DNA from 4 places in the Neobacillus sp. Fa239 genome. Region 1 is predicted to be linked to each of the others. Evidence: predicted binding sites of a transcription regulator. Region 1 holds the regulator's gene; each other region holds the start of a gene.

Region 1 (3,848 bases):
CGTTGAAGCACGGGCAAGGTTCCGGGCGATAAAGTCTTGCAGACTCGCAACCTCTTGCTGCTGCTTTTCATATAGCTTCATATCCCGTTCGTAATTGACTGCTTTTTGATCCAGGTAGGAACTATAGTTTCCAATGAATTTTTGAATTTGTCTGCGGGAAACCTCGTAAACCTGCGTCACCACTTTATCTAAAAAATAGCGGTCATGGGAAACAATTAAAATTGCTCCATCATAACCTTGCAGATATTGCTCAAGCCAAGTTAAGGTGTCGATATCAAGATGGTTTGTCGGTTCGTCTAAAATTAGGATATCAGGCTTTGTTAACAGAAGCTTTCCTAAGGCCAGACGGGTTTTTTGACCACCGCTTAAACTGGATATCATGAGCGAGCTGTTCGAAAAATTTAATCCATGTAAGACAGAGCGGATATCAGCTTCATATTGATATCCTCCCTGTTCTTTGAATTTTACTTGGAGCTGGTCATATTCCTTTAATATTCTATCGTAGCTGCTAATTTCCGGGTCCGCCATTTGTTCTTCAAGCCTCCGAAGCGATTTTTCCATCGCTCTAAGGTCTTCAAACACGGTCAACATTTCATCCCAAATCGACAAATTCGATTCTAATCCGGTATTTTGGGCCAGATAGCCGATTGTTACATCTTTCGGCTTGATGATCTCACCGCTGTCGTGCGATATGAATCCGGCAATCATTTTCAAAAGGGTGGATTTTCCGGCACCGTTCCTTCCTACAAGGGCAACGCGGTCCCGGGTTTGTAATTCAAGTTTTATATTCGATAAAATAAGGTCAGCGCCATAATATTTTGCTAGTTGATTAACCTGTAATAAAATCATTCTATTCACCTCTATTACTTAAAAATAGTGTACCTTATTCCCCTTATATCGGCAATAAGTGCGATAATTCGACTAGGGAATAAGAAATTACTGTAAATTTGTCTTAATTCGCTCAAAGTTTCACACACATGAACGAAAAAATAGTGTATGATTTGATAGGAGGATTTTTTTTATGGCTGAATTTACTCATTTTAATGAAGAGGGCAGGGCGAAAATGGTTGATGTAAGTGATAAGCCGGAAACGGCACGTACAGCATTGGCCCATTCAAGCATCACTGTCAATAAAGAAATTTATGATAGAATTACGAATAATCAAATGAAAAAAGGCGATGTTTTAGCCGTTGCTCAGGTAGCAGCCGTTATGGCCGCGAAAAAAACATGGGATTTGATTCCGATGTGCCATCCCATTCCTTTGACAGGTATTAATGTCTCATTCTCTTGGAGCAGGGACCAAGAGGAGCTGTATAAGTTAAACATTGAGGCTGTTGTGAAAACAAAGGGCAGTACCGGTGTGGAAATGGAAGCGCTATCAGCTGCGACTGTATGTGCGTTAACCGTTTATGATATGTGTAAAGCAGTGGATAAAGGCATGGTGATCGGCCCGACTTATCTAGTAGAGAAAACGGGCGGTAAACATGGTGATTTTAAAAGGAATTAAAGGATACAAATCCATTCATGGGGGTGTAGGAGAACATGACGAATGATACAATGAAAATTCCACAGGCGACAGCAAAACGACTTCCATTATATTATCGATTTTTACAAAATCTGAGTGCTTCCGGGAAACAAAGAGTTTCATCAGCGGAATTAAGCGAGGCAGTGAAAGTAGACTCGGCAACGATTCGCAGGGATTTTTCGTATTTCGGGGCTTTAGGAAAAAAAGGGTACGGGTATAATGTCAACTACCTGTTAACCTTTTTTCGGAAAACACTCGATCAAGATGAATTAACAAAGGTAGCGTTAATTGGTGTAGGTAATCTTGGTACAGCATTTTTAAATTATAATTTTTTAAAAAATAATAATACGAAGATTCAGTGCGCCTTTGATGTCGACCCAAATAAAATGGGCACAACGATTGGGGATGTGCCAGTCTACCACATGGATGATTTAGAAGAGCAAATCATGAAAGAACAGATTCAAGTGGCGATTCTGACCGTTCCTGCTCCAGTGGCCCAAATGATTACCGATAAGCTTGTCAAAGCCAATGTCAAAGCGATCTTGAATTTTACTCCTGCAAGGTTAAATGTCCCATCATCCATTAGAGTTCATCACATTGACTTGGCAGTGGAGCTGCAATCGCTCGTTTATTTTTTAAAGCATTATCCGACAATAGAAATGGATGAATTGTAAAGAAAGAGGCCTTTCTACGAAAAGTAGAAAGGCTTTTTTTATTGATTAAGGGATTTTATTCCTGTCTTTACAACGTAACAGTGTTATGTTACATTGATTTTATGAAAGGGGTTATCAATATGAGCGAGGAGTTAATATCGAAAAAGGAATTATTAGATTTGGCCGGAATATCATATGGACAGTTATATAGATGGAAACGAAAGGATCTAATCCCTGAGGAGTGGTTTGTTCGGAAATCGACCTTTACCGGCCAAGAAACTTTTTTTCCAAAAGAAAAGATGTTAGATCGAATTAATAAAATTCAAACGATGAAAGAAAACTTATCCTTGGATGAGCTGGCAAACATGTTTTCCCCAAGCGTAACCGACTTAAATTTATCGAAGGATGAATTAATAAAACGTAACATTGTTTCGACAACAGTCGCCAATTTTTATTTAGAGCAGGAAAAAGGCAGTTTGAATTTCAATTTTTCAAGAATGCTTGAATTATTTGTTCTAGAAAAGCTTCTACAATCAGGGGAAATCAATTTGGATGAGGGGACCATGCTGCTGCAGCTGCTCATTGATCATCGTCAGGAGCTTAAGCAAAAAAGCGGAGAATTGGTGATTACGAGAAAGCTGGGTGTCTCTTCTTGTCTTTTATTGCTAAACGCAGAGGGTTTCCATTTAGAGCGGGGAACAAAAATGGTTGCTCAGCTTTCTCTGATGGCGTGTATCGAAGAAATTAAATCGAAATTACTATAAAGGAGAATGAAAATGGAAGTAAAAAATAGAGGAGATCTGGTTATTAATGGAATAGGGGCCTCGAACGGCGGACAATTCCATGATGTAACGTTAAACGGAAGAGGAACAATCAATAGTGATGTTGAATGCAGCCTATTTGATTGCAATGGTTCAGGGGTCATCAAGGGGAATGTAAAGTCAGAAAAGATGAAGATCAATGGTAATGCAAAGTTCCATGCGAGTATCGAAAGTCAGAAGATGACTGTGGATGGGTCGGCTAAAATCGACCAAAACGTTCAAGTGGAACATTTAAAGGTTTCCGGTCATGCTACTGTTGGCGGAAAATTAAAAGGGGAAGAAGTCATCATTCACGGCATCTTAAAAGTAGGAGAAGATTGCGAAGCTGAGAAGTTTAAAGCAAAATATCGCTTTACCATTGGCGGGCTTTTAAATGCGGATCTAATTGATGTGCAGATTTATGGAGATTGCAGGGCTAAAGAAATTGGCGGCCAAACGATAACCGTTAAGCAGCATAAAGGGTCATTAATCGGTACATTATTCAAGCCATTCTTCAATACACAGTTAGAAACGGAATTAATTGAAGGGGATAAAATTGACATCGAAAATACAAAGGCACAAATTGTTCGTGGGAAACATGTTACGATCGGGGAAAATTGTGAGATTGGCTTGGTGGAATATACTGATGAAATCTCAATTGATAAAAAAGCCATTGTAGGAGAATTCAAAAAGGTGTAAGAGGGAGGAGCAAAATGAAGACTAAAAATCTTATTATTAATGGGTCTGGCGAATACCCCGGCGGGCAATACGACAAAATCAGCATTAGAGGAGAAGGCACTATTGTCAGTGATGTCGAATGCTCTGCTTTTCATATTTATGGAACAAGCGAAATTGCGGAGAATGCAACAG
Region 2 (3,848 bases), on a different replicon from region 1:
AGGATAAGCAACATCCCGGGCACCAATTTGCAACGGAACGACCATATTGAATAAGGCAAACATAAATGGCATAGCCATAAATAAAATCATAATCGTTCCGTGTGTTGTGAAAATCTCATTATAATGTTCAGATTCTAAAAAGTGATTGTTAGGAATAGCTACTTGAAGCCGCATCAAGACAGCATCTACTCCACCACGAAAAAGCATAAGCAGTGCAGACAAAAGATACATAATTCCGATCTTTTTATGGTCAACAGTGGTGATCCATTCTCGCCATAGCCATCCCCATTTTTTAAAGTAGGTCAGGGTAAAAATAATGGCAATAGACGCCAAAACAATGGAAACATCCGCCCCATAAATCATGGGATCGCCTGTTACAAAAAAACCCGATGTATTCATGCTAAAATTCCTCCTATTAATTATTTTTAGACTTCATATCCATGCCGGACATTGAGTTACTATTGCCCATCTTCATCCCGGACATTGAGTTACTATTGCCCATCTTCATCCCGGACATAGAGTTGCTATCACCCATATTGCTCATATGATAATAAGAACCGCCGTTTTTATTGACAATTGACTCAAACAATCCTTTCGGGTAAGATGAAAAGCTTACTTCTTTTGCTAGACCTGGTTTGGACAGGTTTTTATAGCCTGCATCGGTTAAAGCAGGAGAGTCTTTCTTTATGCCAGTTGCCCATTTATCATATTCAGCCTGACTGACAGCTTTGACTTTGAATTGCATATGAGCAAATCCTTTTCCGGTAAAGTTAGCACCAGTTCCGAAATAATTTCCTTTTTTATCTGCCTGCAGCCATAATCCCATAGACATGCCAGGCATCGTATATTCCATACCACCCAATTGTGGTACCCAGAAAGAGTTCATTGGTGCATCAGCGGTTAAAATGAATTGAACAGGAACACCTGCAGGAATTTCAGCATAATTGACCGTCGCAATCTTTTTGCCTGGGTAAGTAAACAACCATTTCCAATCCATTGAAGTAACTTGAACTGTAATCGGAGTGACATTTTTCACAGGTGGCTTAGTTAAATTATTCGTTGTTTTTGCAGTAAAAACTCCGAGTATAGCGACAAGTATAATTGGAATACCCCACCAAACAATCTCAAGTACTTTGCTATCATCCCATTCAGGTTTATAAGGAGCTTTATTGCCGGGTATATCCCGATAACGGATTGCAATATAAACAAATATACCTATAACGGGAATAATGATGATTGCACACAAAATAACTGAAATGATAATTAACTTTAACTCTTGTTGACCAACAGGTCCTTTTGGGTAGAGCACTATATATTGGCTGCTATCACAACCTGACAATAGGGCCAATCCTAATAAAGCTAAAATAGAAAACTTAGCATAACGTATCCAATTTTGCACTTTCCTTTCCCCTTTCATTTTGAATGCTCCTTTTTCAAACATAAACAATATGATAATAATAAAAATAGAGTAATAGTTTTCTTGTGAAATTATTCACATTAAAAGTCATACTATTTCGATCAAGAATGTACTTTAAACAATACATACTTCCTAGTAGGTACTTACAAATAATAGATAATTCAACAATCTCTCTATAAGAACAACTCCTTTACCACTTTTAAAAAATCGAGAGTTCATACACATTATGAAAATAAATATTAATTTTCCCTTTTACAGAGTTGGGCTCTTAGTCCACTTGTTTATAATAAAGGATTTTTTAATTTTATAACCATCCAATCAATCATTTTTTAAACCATCCATTTCACAAATAGAAAATAATAATGCCGTGCTACTGCCTCCATTCCAACCTAAAGAAAATAAATAGGCAGTAAAACCCGAATAAGGTTCCACTGCCCTTCCGATGAACTACCTAAATCTGTTGTTGTAAATTTAAAGGACTACCTCAATAGCCCTTAATAAAACGACTTTATTTTTTCTATTCAAAATTAAAATATTACTAACATAAAATATAGGAAAAATTTGACTTAATAAAATAAGTGACTTCTAAAGATCGAACAGAACTCTGCTCATTCTTTCTTCTCTTTTGACGGAAAGGTATGAGGACTATTGGTAATATCATCTAGATTCCCTCGGTAAAAGGTATCCTTCCATTCGTTAGGATTTAACGGAATTAGCGGAGCTAAATAAGGAACGCCCAAGGATTTTAAACTGGCAGCATAAATAATCAATAATAAGCTTACAATTCCAAGGCAACTTAAACCAAAGAAGCTTCCGATAATAAATAAAAGGAATCGTAAAGAGATTACAGTACTTAAAAAGCCTCTAATAAGTAAGGGATAGCCAGTAATAAAACACACCCCTACAATAAAAAGTGAGAGCGGATGAACCAATTTAGAACTCAAGGCTGCATCCCCTACAATGATTGTACCCAGTATCGATAAACTAAAAACCGTACTCTTGGGTAATCGAAAGGAAGCCTCATTGATGAGATGTAACAGAATCAAAAGGATTAATACTTCTGCCCAAATTGGGATAAGTGTATGAGATAATAATGAGGATTTCAAATCATGATCCGGAAGAACATCTTTATGGAATCTCATTATGGCAGTATATAATCCAGGCAAATAAATTGTGGTAAGAAAACAAAGAAAACGCAGAGGACGAGTAATAAATCGACCAAACTTACCATAATAGTCATCAGGGGTCTGAAAAAATTGCCAAAATACCGTTGGCACAATAATTGCTTCTGGAGTCCCATCAACAAGGATCGCAATCCTTCCTTCGTATAAAGCAGCTGCAATACTATCGGGTCTTTCTGTCGAGAGTGTAAGGGGAAAAAATGTTTTTCTTTTACCTTCGATATAATCCTCAATAATCCTAGCTTCCAACAAATATTTTACATTAATTCGTTGAATTCGATTCATTACTTCTGTTACGTTTTTTTCGGTAGCTATTTCCCTAATATAAACAATTGATACATCTGTTTTTGATAGGATTCCTACTTTCATGGAACGGATACATAGCTTAGGTGTTTTCACAAGACTTCTGATTAGGTTTAGGTTCGTTTTTAGTTTTTCCGAACAACCAATTAACGGTCCCCTATAAACCTTTTCATTGACTGCTTCCGCAACATGCCTTTCCTTCCACTGAGCAGTTTCGGTAATGATTCCTTTTGTATTTTGATCGAGAAGGATTACCGCTTTTCCTAATAGCACCCCGTCTATCAGGGGCTGAAACGATTCCACAACCTCAACATCTGCTGTTTTGATATGGTGATAGGCGATTTCGTCGATAAAAGCTTCATCATCATTTGCACTGTTCAAAGATAATAATGGAACAACCAGATATTCTTGTATTTTTTCCGTATCTGCAATTCCGTCAATATACAGAATCGCACCATCTATATAAGGTCTGCTGCCAATTTTCAATATTCGGATCCGTAAATCGGAAACATAGTCAAGTATCTTTTGGAAGATCTCAATGTTTTCTTTTAACGATTTAGTTATATTTTTATTGGTCAAAATCTTTCTCCTCGAATATACAAATATATACTTGCTCCTATTTATAAAGGTAATCACAAACAGAATTGCTATTCTTGAAATGACGGAATTTTTTGAGCAACACCTCATTATAGTGTTCCCAACCCTGTTTTGTTATTCAAATTCAAATCCTACGAATAAGCCAACATTCGGTAATAGAGCAAGCTGCTAGAACAGTGACAGGCACCATGTGAATTCTTCACATGGTGCCTGTCACTTTTTATTCCCTTTTAGTTATTTACTTTAGCAGCATTGTAGTATTCTTCTAGTGTAATGCCTTGGCTCGTGATTTCCTTTGCAAGTTCTTTGCCGACATATCGAAGATGCCATGGTTCATATTGGTAACCTGT
Region 3 (3,848 bases), 2.3 Mb from region 1:
AACTTTTGAAGAAAAACTAGCGATTATAAGTGAATTTCCAAAACTGGAACGAGTGAATGTTTCACTCGGACGGGTAAATTTCCAATTTAACGAAAGTAATTTTGATAAAAAAAATGTGGTTTATCATCTACATCCAAACGGAAATGGCTTTGTCTATGCCGGACGTATCACGAATTATCAGACCGATGACAAAGGATTGGTTAATATCCGGGACTTTTCTGCCGAGAAATTAAAACAATTAATTCAACTGTCGATTAATAGCTTAACTGAAATTGAAAAACCTGTTGAGGAAGCAGCAATAATTGGTGACCTAAAAGAAGAACGGTGGTTGAATGACCAGAATGAAACACTTTTGCTAATAAATGAAGACGAAACATGGAATATTTATTTCGGCCTAAATCTTGAAGAAACTTTCGCAACATATGAAGAAGCCGAAATATTTTTAGTGGAAGAAGGCTTTAAACGCGTTTAGTGGGCAAGTTTAGGGGGACAGTTCCCCGGGTCTATTAAAGCGGTAGAGCAGTGGGGGACAGTCCCCCAGTCCATTAAAGCGGTAAAGATAAGGCCCAACAAATATTTAGGACATATATTCAAGGACTCTTCATACATTTAATTAAGAAGAACCAAGGAAAAGCTCATGTGTAATGAGGACGAGCTTGGCTGCTTCTTGAACTTGTGGAAAGGGAGTCTAAAATCTGGATGGAGTTCCTGCATGAAATAATCCAAAATTATAGTACATTTTTTTCACTGGATGCTTTTGAAAAGGCCATTTTTAGCCCTGCTAGTTGGGGAGTTATTGGCACGCTCATTATTCTTGAAGGATTATTGTCTGCTGATAATGCTCTCGTTTTAGCCGTAATGGTGAAGCATCTTCCAAAGTATCAGCGGAAAAAAGCCCTGTTTTACGGTATTTTCGGGGCCTATTTTTTTCGGATTTTGGTGATTGGCTTGGGGGTTTCCCTCATCAATATTGCCTGGATCAAGATTGTCTGCGGTCACTATTTGCTATGGATTGTCTTTCAAAATATGATTCAGAGGAAAGAAGAAGAAGACGAGGTTCGCTCTAAAAAAATGAGCTTTTGGCGAACGGTGTTAACCGTCGAACTTATGGATATTTCTTTCAGCTTTGACAGTGTCATGGCCGCCTTTGGGGTTTCGAATCAAGAATGGGTCTTATTTCTTGGAGGAATATTAGGAATTTTAATGATGCGTGGAGTGGCCCATATCCTGCTGGCTTTGATTGAAAAAGTACCCGAATTCGAAACAACTGCATTTGTCTTAATTGCAATCATTGGAATAAAAATGATCGTATCCGCATTCGGCTTTCATATGGATGAAATGATCTTCTTTAGTGTCATCATTATGATCTTCTTAGGAACATTTCTTGTACATCTTTTTAGAAAATCAGGCAGTGAAACATATTAATAATTGGGGTCAGACCCCCGGCGCTTTAACGCAGTACCGTGCCGGGGGTCTGACCCCATTATGTGGCCCCATTACGTGTCCCCATCACCTTGAAGGAATTTCTTGTTTTCCACCAGTTAATTGTAAGAGGTGACGTAATGCATAGGCGACACCATCTTCTTCATTTGTCTTTGTAATGATGTCTGCTTTTTGTTGAACATAGTGGGGGGCATTTCCCATTGCGACAGATGTGCTAGCGACTTCAAATTGCCCGAGGTCGTTTCCGCCGTCTCCAAAGGCTATAATTTCATCGAAGGATATGTTCATCATTTGCTGGTAACGCAGAATGGCTTTTCCTTTATGAGCCTGGTTTGATGTAATTTCGACATTATTAGGAAATGATGAAGCCATATTAATGGGAAATTTATCTGATAAAGTTGATTTAATTTCTTCTATTTTTTCGAGTTGATCAAAATGAACCAAAGCAATAAGTTTATAGATTTTTAGATTTTCCAGTCCGAAAATTTCGTCATAATTATAGGATCGAAAATAATCATCAATCTCCTTTTTACTTTTATCACGCAATGAAGGCAATGTTGAAGGATAGCCGCCCTGGTTTGTGTAAACAAGAATGCCTACTCCTAAACTCTTCAAAATCGAAAATACTTCCTTATAGATTGAAAGCGGTATTGTCGCTTCATACATCATTTCACGCATTTCAGAATAGATAATTGAACCGTTTATACAAAAAATCGGAATCTCCAAATCTTGAACCGCTTTTAGATGAATCACATCTGCCAACGCCCGGCCTGTGTTTAAAATCAGGCAATGGCCCTGTTCCTGTAATTCCTTTAAGGCTTTCACATTTTCTTCCGATATCACATGTTCAGAGTTTAATAGCGTTCCATCTAAATCAATTGAGATACATTTCATCTTTGTACTCCCCTCTTTCAATTTCTTCATTAAAACTACTATAACAGAATGAACACCAAATGGGGTTTTACAAGCACTGGAATCATTTTTAGTCCTAACCAATTTTATCTTACAAATAGGTGAGATTAATATTTAGATGGAAAAATTAAAAAAACGTTCACAGCGGTTGTGATGTGGGATAGGTTAAAATAAAGTATGTTCAATATTTCACATAAAAAATCTAAAGGAGTCATTCTTATGTCGTTCAGCAAACCGGAAAAAATTATGGAAATTACAGTGGAAAATGGGGTCAAAAAAACGAAACTCGCTCCTTTTCAAACCCTTATTTTAGGCTTTGAAGCCGGAGCATTTATCGCTTTAGGCTATTTACTTTTTATCCGGGTAACAGCTCCCTTACCTGATTCTTTACAAGGATTAAGCAGTTTAATAGGTGCATCTGTTTTTCCAATCGGGTTAATTCTAACCTTATTGGCTGGGGGAGAACTGCTGACAGGGAATATGATGGCCGTTCCCATTGCGCGCATGGCTAATAAGGTGAGTATGAGGCAGGTTCTTTTAAATTGGTTTCTTGTTACGGTGAGCAATTTTATCGGGGCCGTTTTTGTAGCCTATTTTTTCGGACATTTAATCGGGATGACGGAAACAGCACCGTTTTTGAACAAAACCGTTAATATTGCACAGCATAAATTGGAGGCATCCTTTTTGCAGGCTTTCATTTCAGGAATTGGCTGTAACTGGCTGGTGGCAGCGGCTGTCTGGCTATCCTATGGTGCAAATGATATGGCTGGAAAAATAGTGGGGATTTGGTTTCCAACGATGACATTTGTGGCGATAGGCTTTCAACACGTAGTTGCGAATATGTTCGTCATTCCAGCTGCGATATTTGCAGGACATTTTACGTGGTGGGAATACTTGCAAAACTTTATCCCGGTCTTTTTAGGAAATGCGGTTGGAGGGTCTGTGTTCATCGCCATGGCGTACTTCCATGCCTATAAGAAAAAAGACCTGCAGCACAATGAACCAAAGGTGATCCATCAAATGGTTAAAAGCTCTGGAAGATAGGATTTTGGGGGCTACCTATATGAGGCAGCTTCTATTATTTATTTTATCACTTAAGGAAAATTATTTAGTATGAATTTTTACATAATATAGTATAGTTAAAGAGTGTTGTTCACTCCTATTTGAAAAGAGGTAATGAAATGCAGAAGGATTTTTATGAGAAAAACCGTCATCGTTTATATGAGAATTTTGAGGAGAATTCTCTGCTTGTCATGTTTGCTGGAAAAGCTCCACAAAAATCTGCTGATGAGGAATATCAGTTCGTTCCTAATCGTAACTTCTATTACTTAACAGGAATAGACGAACCTAATATTATCTTTCTTGTACATAAAACAAATAAAAAAGTAGAAGAGTATCTGTTTATTGAAAAATCAGACCCTGTCTTAGAAAAATGGGTGGGAAAGACTATTTCAAAAGAAGATGCTGCGGAAATATCCGGAATTAACAATATT
Region 4 (3,848 bases), 2.3 Mb from region 1:
TTCACTATAATGTCATTCGGCTGGGGTGCAACTTCGTAAAATTCCGCTCCCCAGCTCCCCGTCTTGCAAATCGGGTTGACACCATCCGGAAAGCGAGAAAGCCAAACCTCGGAATCAGTTGCCTTCTCATGATTCGTTTGCAGAAAAATGATTGGAACAGAGTGTTCTCTTGCCGCATCCAACAAGCTGCGTAAGCTCGGTATCATTTTTTTGACCGCGCTAACGTCGCTTCCACTTTTGGCAATCGCTCCACCGGGATGGCAATAATCGTTTTGCAGATCTACGACGATGATGATCGTGTTTTTCCGTTCCAAGTTCTTTTTTAATTTTTCCAACCTTTTCACCCCCTTTACCATGCTTATTATTCCAATTCGATGCCACTAATATTACAACATGCATATAGGTCTATTAACCCCCGTCAAGGTACGGTTACCATTCGTTCCCCAAAAAATCTAATCTTCAATAAGCAGGTAAAATAGAAAACATTTGAATAGCTAAAATAACTTTGTGAAGAAATGTACTTAAACGATCCTGCCATTTAATTGATGAAGGATTATTGTATAACTTACGGAAGGTCTTTTCTTCAATAGAACTGAATTCGAAAAATAAATATTCGGCTTTAGGAAAATATAGTTATTAAATACGATTAGATGACTGCCATTCCTTTTTCAGAGGTGAAATCACTTGTTCGCTAAAATGAAAATAATCGCCATCACCATTACTTGCTTTCTCATTATGAGTTTTTCACTTCCGGTAAATGCTGAGATTTCTCATTCAAACAATAACATTTTAAAAATGAATTTTATTGACGTCGGTCAGGGAGATGCTATTTTGATTCAGTCCCCAGAAGGGAAAAACATTCTAATTGATTCAGGTCCTTATAAAACTAAACAAAAAGTTATTTCTTACTTAAAAACTCAAGGCGTTAAAACCTTAGATTTAGTCATTGTTACTCACCCACACGGAGACCATATTGGTGCCATGCCTGACATTCTCCAAACTTTCAAAGTAGATCGGTTTTATATGGCAGATAGAGATCAAACATCACCTGAAGTAATACGCTTACAAAAAGCTATATTTGATCATGGTATTTTTGTATTGAGGCCACAATTGGATGAGGCTATTGAATTGGAAAAAAATCTTATCTTTAAGTTTATTGCTCCAACACCTGTAACTTATGAAAGTATAAATGAATATTCAAACGTTATACAGGTGATTTATAAAAAGAATCGCTTTCTTCTTATGGGCGACTCGGGGGAGCAAAGTGAAGCTGAAATGATGGATAGGGGAATAAACCTTCGAGCGGATGTAATTAAACTCTCACACCATGGAGGGAGAACAGGCAATACGCTTCCTTTCCTGAAAGCGGTCAAGCCACAAGTTGCTGTCATTAGTACAGCCGGTCCAAAGAATTATCCTTCTGCAGAGGTGATCAATCGGTTAAAATATTTAAAAGTCCCTATTTATAGAACTGATCTAAATGGGACAATTATTGCCCAATCAAATGGTAAGAAAATATGGTTAGTTTCGAATGAGAAATGAAAGTTAGATGAAAAGTCCTTACTTTCGACAATGTTATACGGGCTCATCGTAGCTTATTGTGGAAGAATAAAAAAGCAGGTAAAGAATCCCTGCTTTTTTAATGGGTCTGAACTTCCTCATCATCCGGTCGCAAATGAAAGGTGACGCTTCTTGAAATGAAGTTTATGGTATGATGAAGGTCGTACCGGCTGTTTTTGATTTCAATTCTCTCCTGGCTAACAAAAATCATGCAAACTGCATCCCCGTCCCAATCCATCAACAGATAATCGTCCGGATTGTCCGTATCGATGAATACCGAGCATTTCGGGTGAATGAATAAGTTGAATCCATGGGGCAATATAACTTTTTTCATTTTCATGCGGGATCCTCTTTCTTTTTTCTTATCTATAGTATAATCTTCCACATCTTTCCCGTCTATGTTCAGCCATGGCTATGGTTGCGTTTGTAATAGGTATGTATTATAACCACGATTTCCCCTCTTTTCCTGAAAAATGGCATTCCAACACAAAACCCAATTTCGAATGTGTGCTTACCAATTTCCCTTCTCCCTTCTTTACTAAAACCCTCGTTACTTCTATAAGGATTCAGTTGCTTGTTTTATCTACTCATTTATATCCTCATCATTTTGTCACGAAGAGTTCAAATCTTTTTGTCTTGTTTGTGAACATATTCATAAAGAACTCCAAAGATTAAATGAATGAAATTATAATAACAAACTATAGAAGTTGATTATATTGTTAATCACCTATGATCCTTATTTAATCATTAACACGAAACAAGAAAGATTAAAAATCGAAAATCAATCACTGGAGGAATTTAAAAATGAGTATGTTTTGTTTTCAATGCCAAGAAACCGCAAAAGGAACAGGTTGTACAGTAGTTGGAGTATGTGGAAAAAAAGATGATTTAGCAAATATGCAAGATTTATTGATTTACACAATTAAGGGAATAGCGATTGTGAATACAATGGCTCGTGAAATCGGAATTAATCAAAAGAAAACAGATGAGTTCGTCATCAATGGTCTTTTTATGACGATTACCAATGCAAACTGGGATAAAAATGAATTTTTTAATACAGTAAGAGAAGGATTAAAGCTCCGGGAAGAAATTAAAGCGGCAATCAATCATGCAGGATACACTTTTGACAATAATAGCGATTTTGTCACTTGGTATGGTGAAACAAATCATCAGCTTGAAATGAAATCTGCTTCTGGGGAAGTTAGTATTTTAGCTACTAGAGATGAAGATATTCGTTCATTAAGAGAGTTAGTGACCTACGGTTTGAAAGGAATGGCTGCCTATTTAGAGCATGCGGCAAATCTTAGCTATGAAAATGAAGAGCTAAATGCGTTTATGCAAAAAGCACTTGCCAAGATCACAGATGATTCCGTAAGTATGGAACAATTGATTGAACTATCAATGGAATGTGGAAAATACGGCGTTCATGCCATGGAACTTCTAGATACAGCGAATACATCCACATATGGTCATCCTGAAATGACGAAAGTAAACATTGGTGTCCGTCAAAATCCGGGGATTTTAGTTAGCGGTCATGACCTGAAAGATATGGAAGAGTTATTAAAACAAACAGAAGGCACGGGAGTAGATGTGTATACACATAGTGAAATGCTGCCAGCGCACTATTACCCAGCATTCAAAAAATATGATCACTTTGTCGGTAACTACGGAAATGCATGGTGGGAACAAACTCGTGAATTCGAGAGCTTTAACGGTCCGATTTTAATGACAACAAACTGTATTGTACCACCAAAGGAATCTTATAAAGAAAGAATGTATACCACTGGTGCCACAGCTGTTGAAGGTGTAACCTATATTCCTAAAAATGAAGATGGTACAAAAGATTTCTCCGTTATGATTGAGCATGCAAAGAAATGCCAACCACCTGTAGAAATTGAAAAAGGTGAAATTATTGGAGGATTTGCGCATAATCAAGTGGCTCAAGTAGCTGATCAAGTGGTTGAAGCTGTGAAAAACGGTGATATTAAACGATTCTTTGTAATGGCTGGCTGTGATGGTCGCCATAAGATCAGAACTTATTATAAAGAGTTTGCCGAAGAGCTTCCAAAAGATACAATCATTTTAACAGCCGGTTGTGCAAAATATCGATACAATAAGCTAGATTTAGGTGATATCAACGGAATTCCACGGGTACTTGATGCTGGTCAATGTAACGATTCTTACTCTCTTGTCATGACGGCATTGAAGCTGAAAGAGGCATTCGGATTAGAAAGTGTAAATGAATTACCGTTATCTTACAATATCGCATGGTATGAGCAAAAAGCGGT

What was found. The regulator Rex, encoded in region 1, represses fermentation and respiration genes when NADH is low (regulators of the CRP and FNR family bind a similar motif). The targets are predictions, from matches to a motif close to TTGTGAAATATTTCACAA.
Region 2: ACZ5XR_RS28400 (ubiquinol oxidase subunit II) is a predicted target of Rex. The motif match lies at 1,481-1,498, and genes of this name have one in related genera.
Region 3: ACZ5XR_RS16580 (formate/nitrite transporter family protein) is a predicted target of Rex. The motif match lies at 2,533-2,550, and genes of this name have one in related genera.
Region 4: hcp (hydroxylamine reductase) is a predicted target of Rex. The motif match lies at 2,201-2,218, and genes of this name have one in related genera.

What each region holds. Positions count from the first base shown of each region.
Region 1 covers NZ_AP041611.1:9,408-13,255, forward strand. Annotated here, with positions in the region: gene ACZ5XR_RS00050 (ABC-F family ATP-binding cassette domain-containing protein) at 1-849, opposite strand, end outside; gene moaC (cyclic pyranopterin monophosphate synthase MoaC) at 1,022-1,507, shown strand; gene ACZ5XR_RS00060 (redox-sensing transcriptional repressor Rex) at 1,543-2,199, shown strand; gene ACZ5XR_RS00065 (YhbD family protein) at 2,319-2,942, shown strand; gene ACZ5XR_RS00070 (cytoplasmic protein) at 2,955-3,677, shown strand; gene ACZ5XR_RS00075 (cytoplasmic protein) at 3,692-3,848, shown strand, end outside.
Region 2 covers NZ_AP041612.1:12,588-16,435, forward strand. Annotated here, with positions in the region: gene ACZ5XR_RS28395 (cbb3-type cytochrome c oxidase subunit I) at 1-399, opposite strand, end outside; gene ACZ5XR_RS28400 (ubiquinol oxidase subunit II) at 416-1,417, opposite strand; gene ACZ5XR_RS28405 (spore germination protein) at 2,026-3,480, opposite strand; gene ACZ5XR_RS28410 (M15 family metallopeptidase) at 3,729-3,848, opposite strand, start outside.
Region 3 covers NZ_AP041611.1:3,414,488-3,418,335, reverse strand. Annotated here, with positions in the region: gene ACZ5XR_RS16595 (hypothetical protein) at 1-472, shown strand, start outside; gene ACZ5XR_RS16590 (TerC family protein) at 700-1,425, shown strand; gene ACZ5XR_RS16585 (HAD family hydrolase) at 1,510-2,337, opposite strand; gene ACZ5XR_RS16580 (formate/nitrite transporter family protein) at 2,575-3,399, shown strand; gene ACZ5XR_RS16575 (aminopeptidase P family protein) at 3,537-3,848, shown strand, end outside.
Region 4 covers NZ_AP041611.1:2,359,287-2,363,134, reverse strand. Annotated here, with positions in the region: gene ACZ5XR_RS11305 (cysteine hydrolase family protein) at 1-356, opposite strand, end outside; gene ACZ5XR_RS11300 (ComEC/Rec2 family competence protein) at 685-1,542, shown strand; gene ACZ5XR_RS11295 (hypothetical protein) at 1,640-1,900, opposite strand; gene hcp (hydroxylamine reductase) at 2,371-3,848, shown strand, end outside.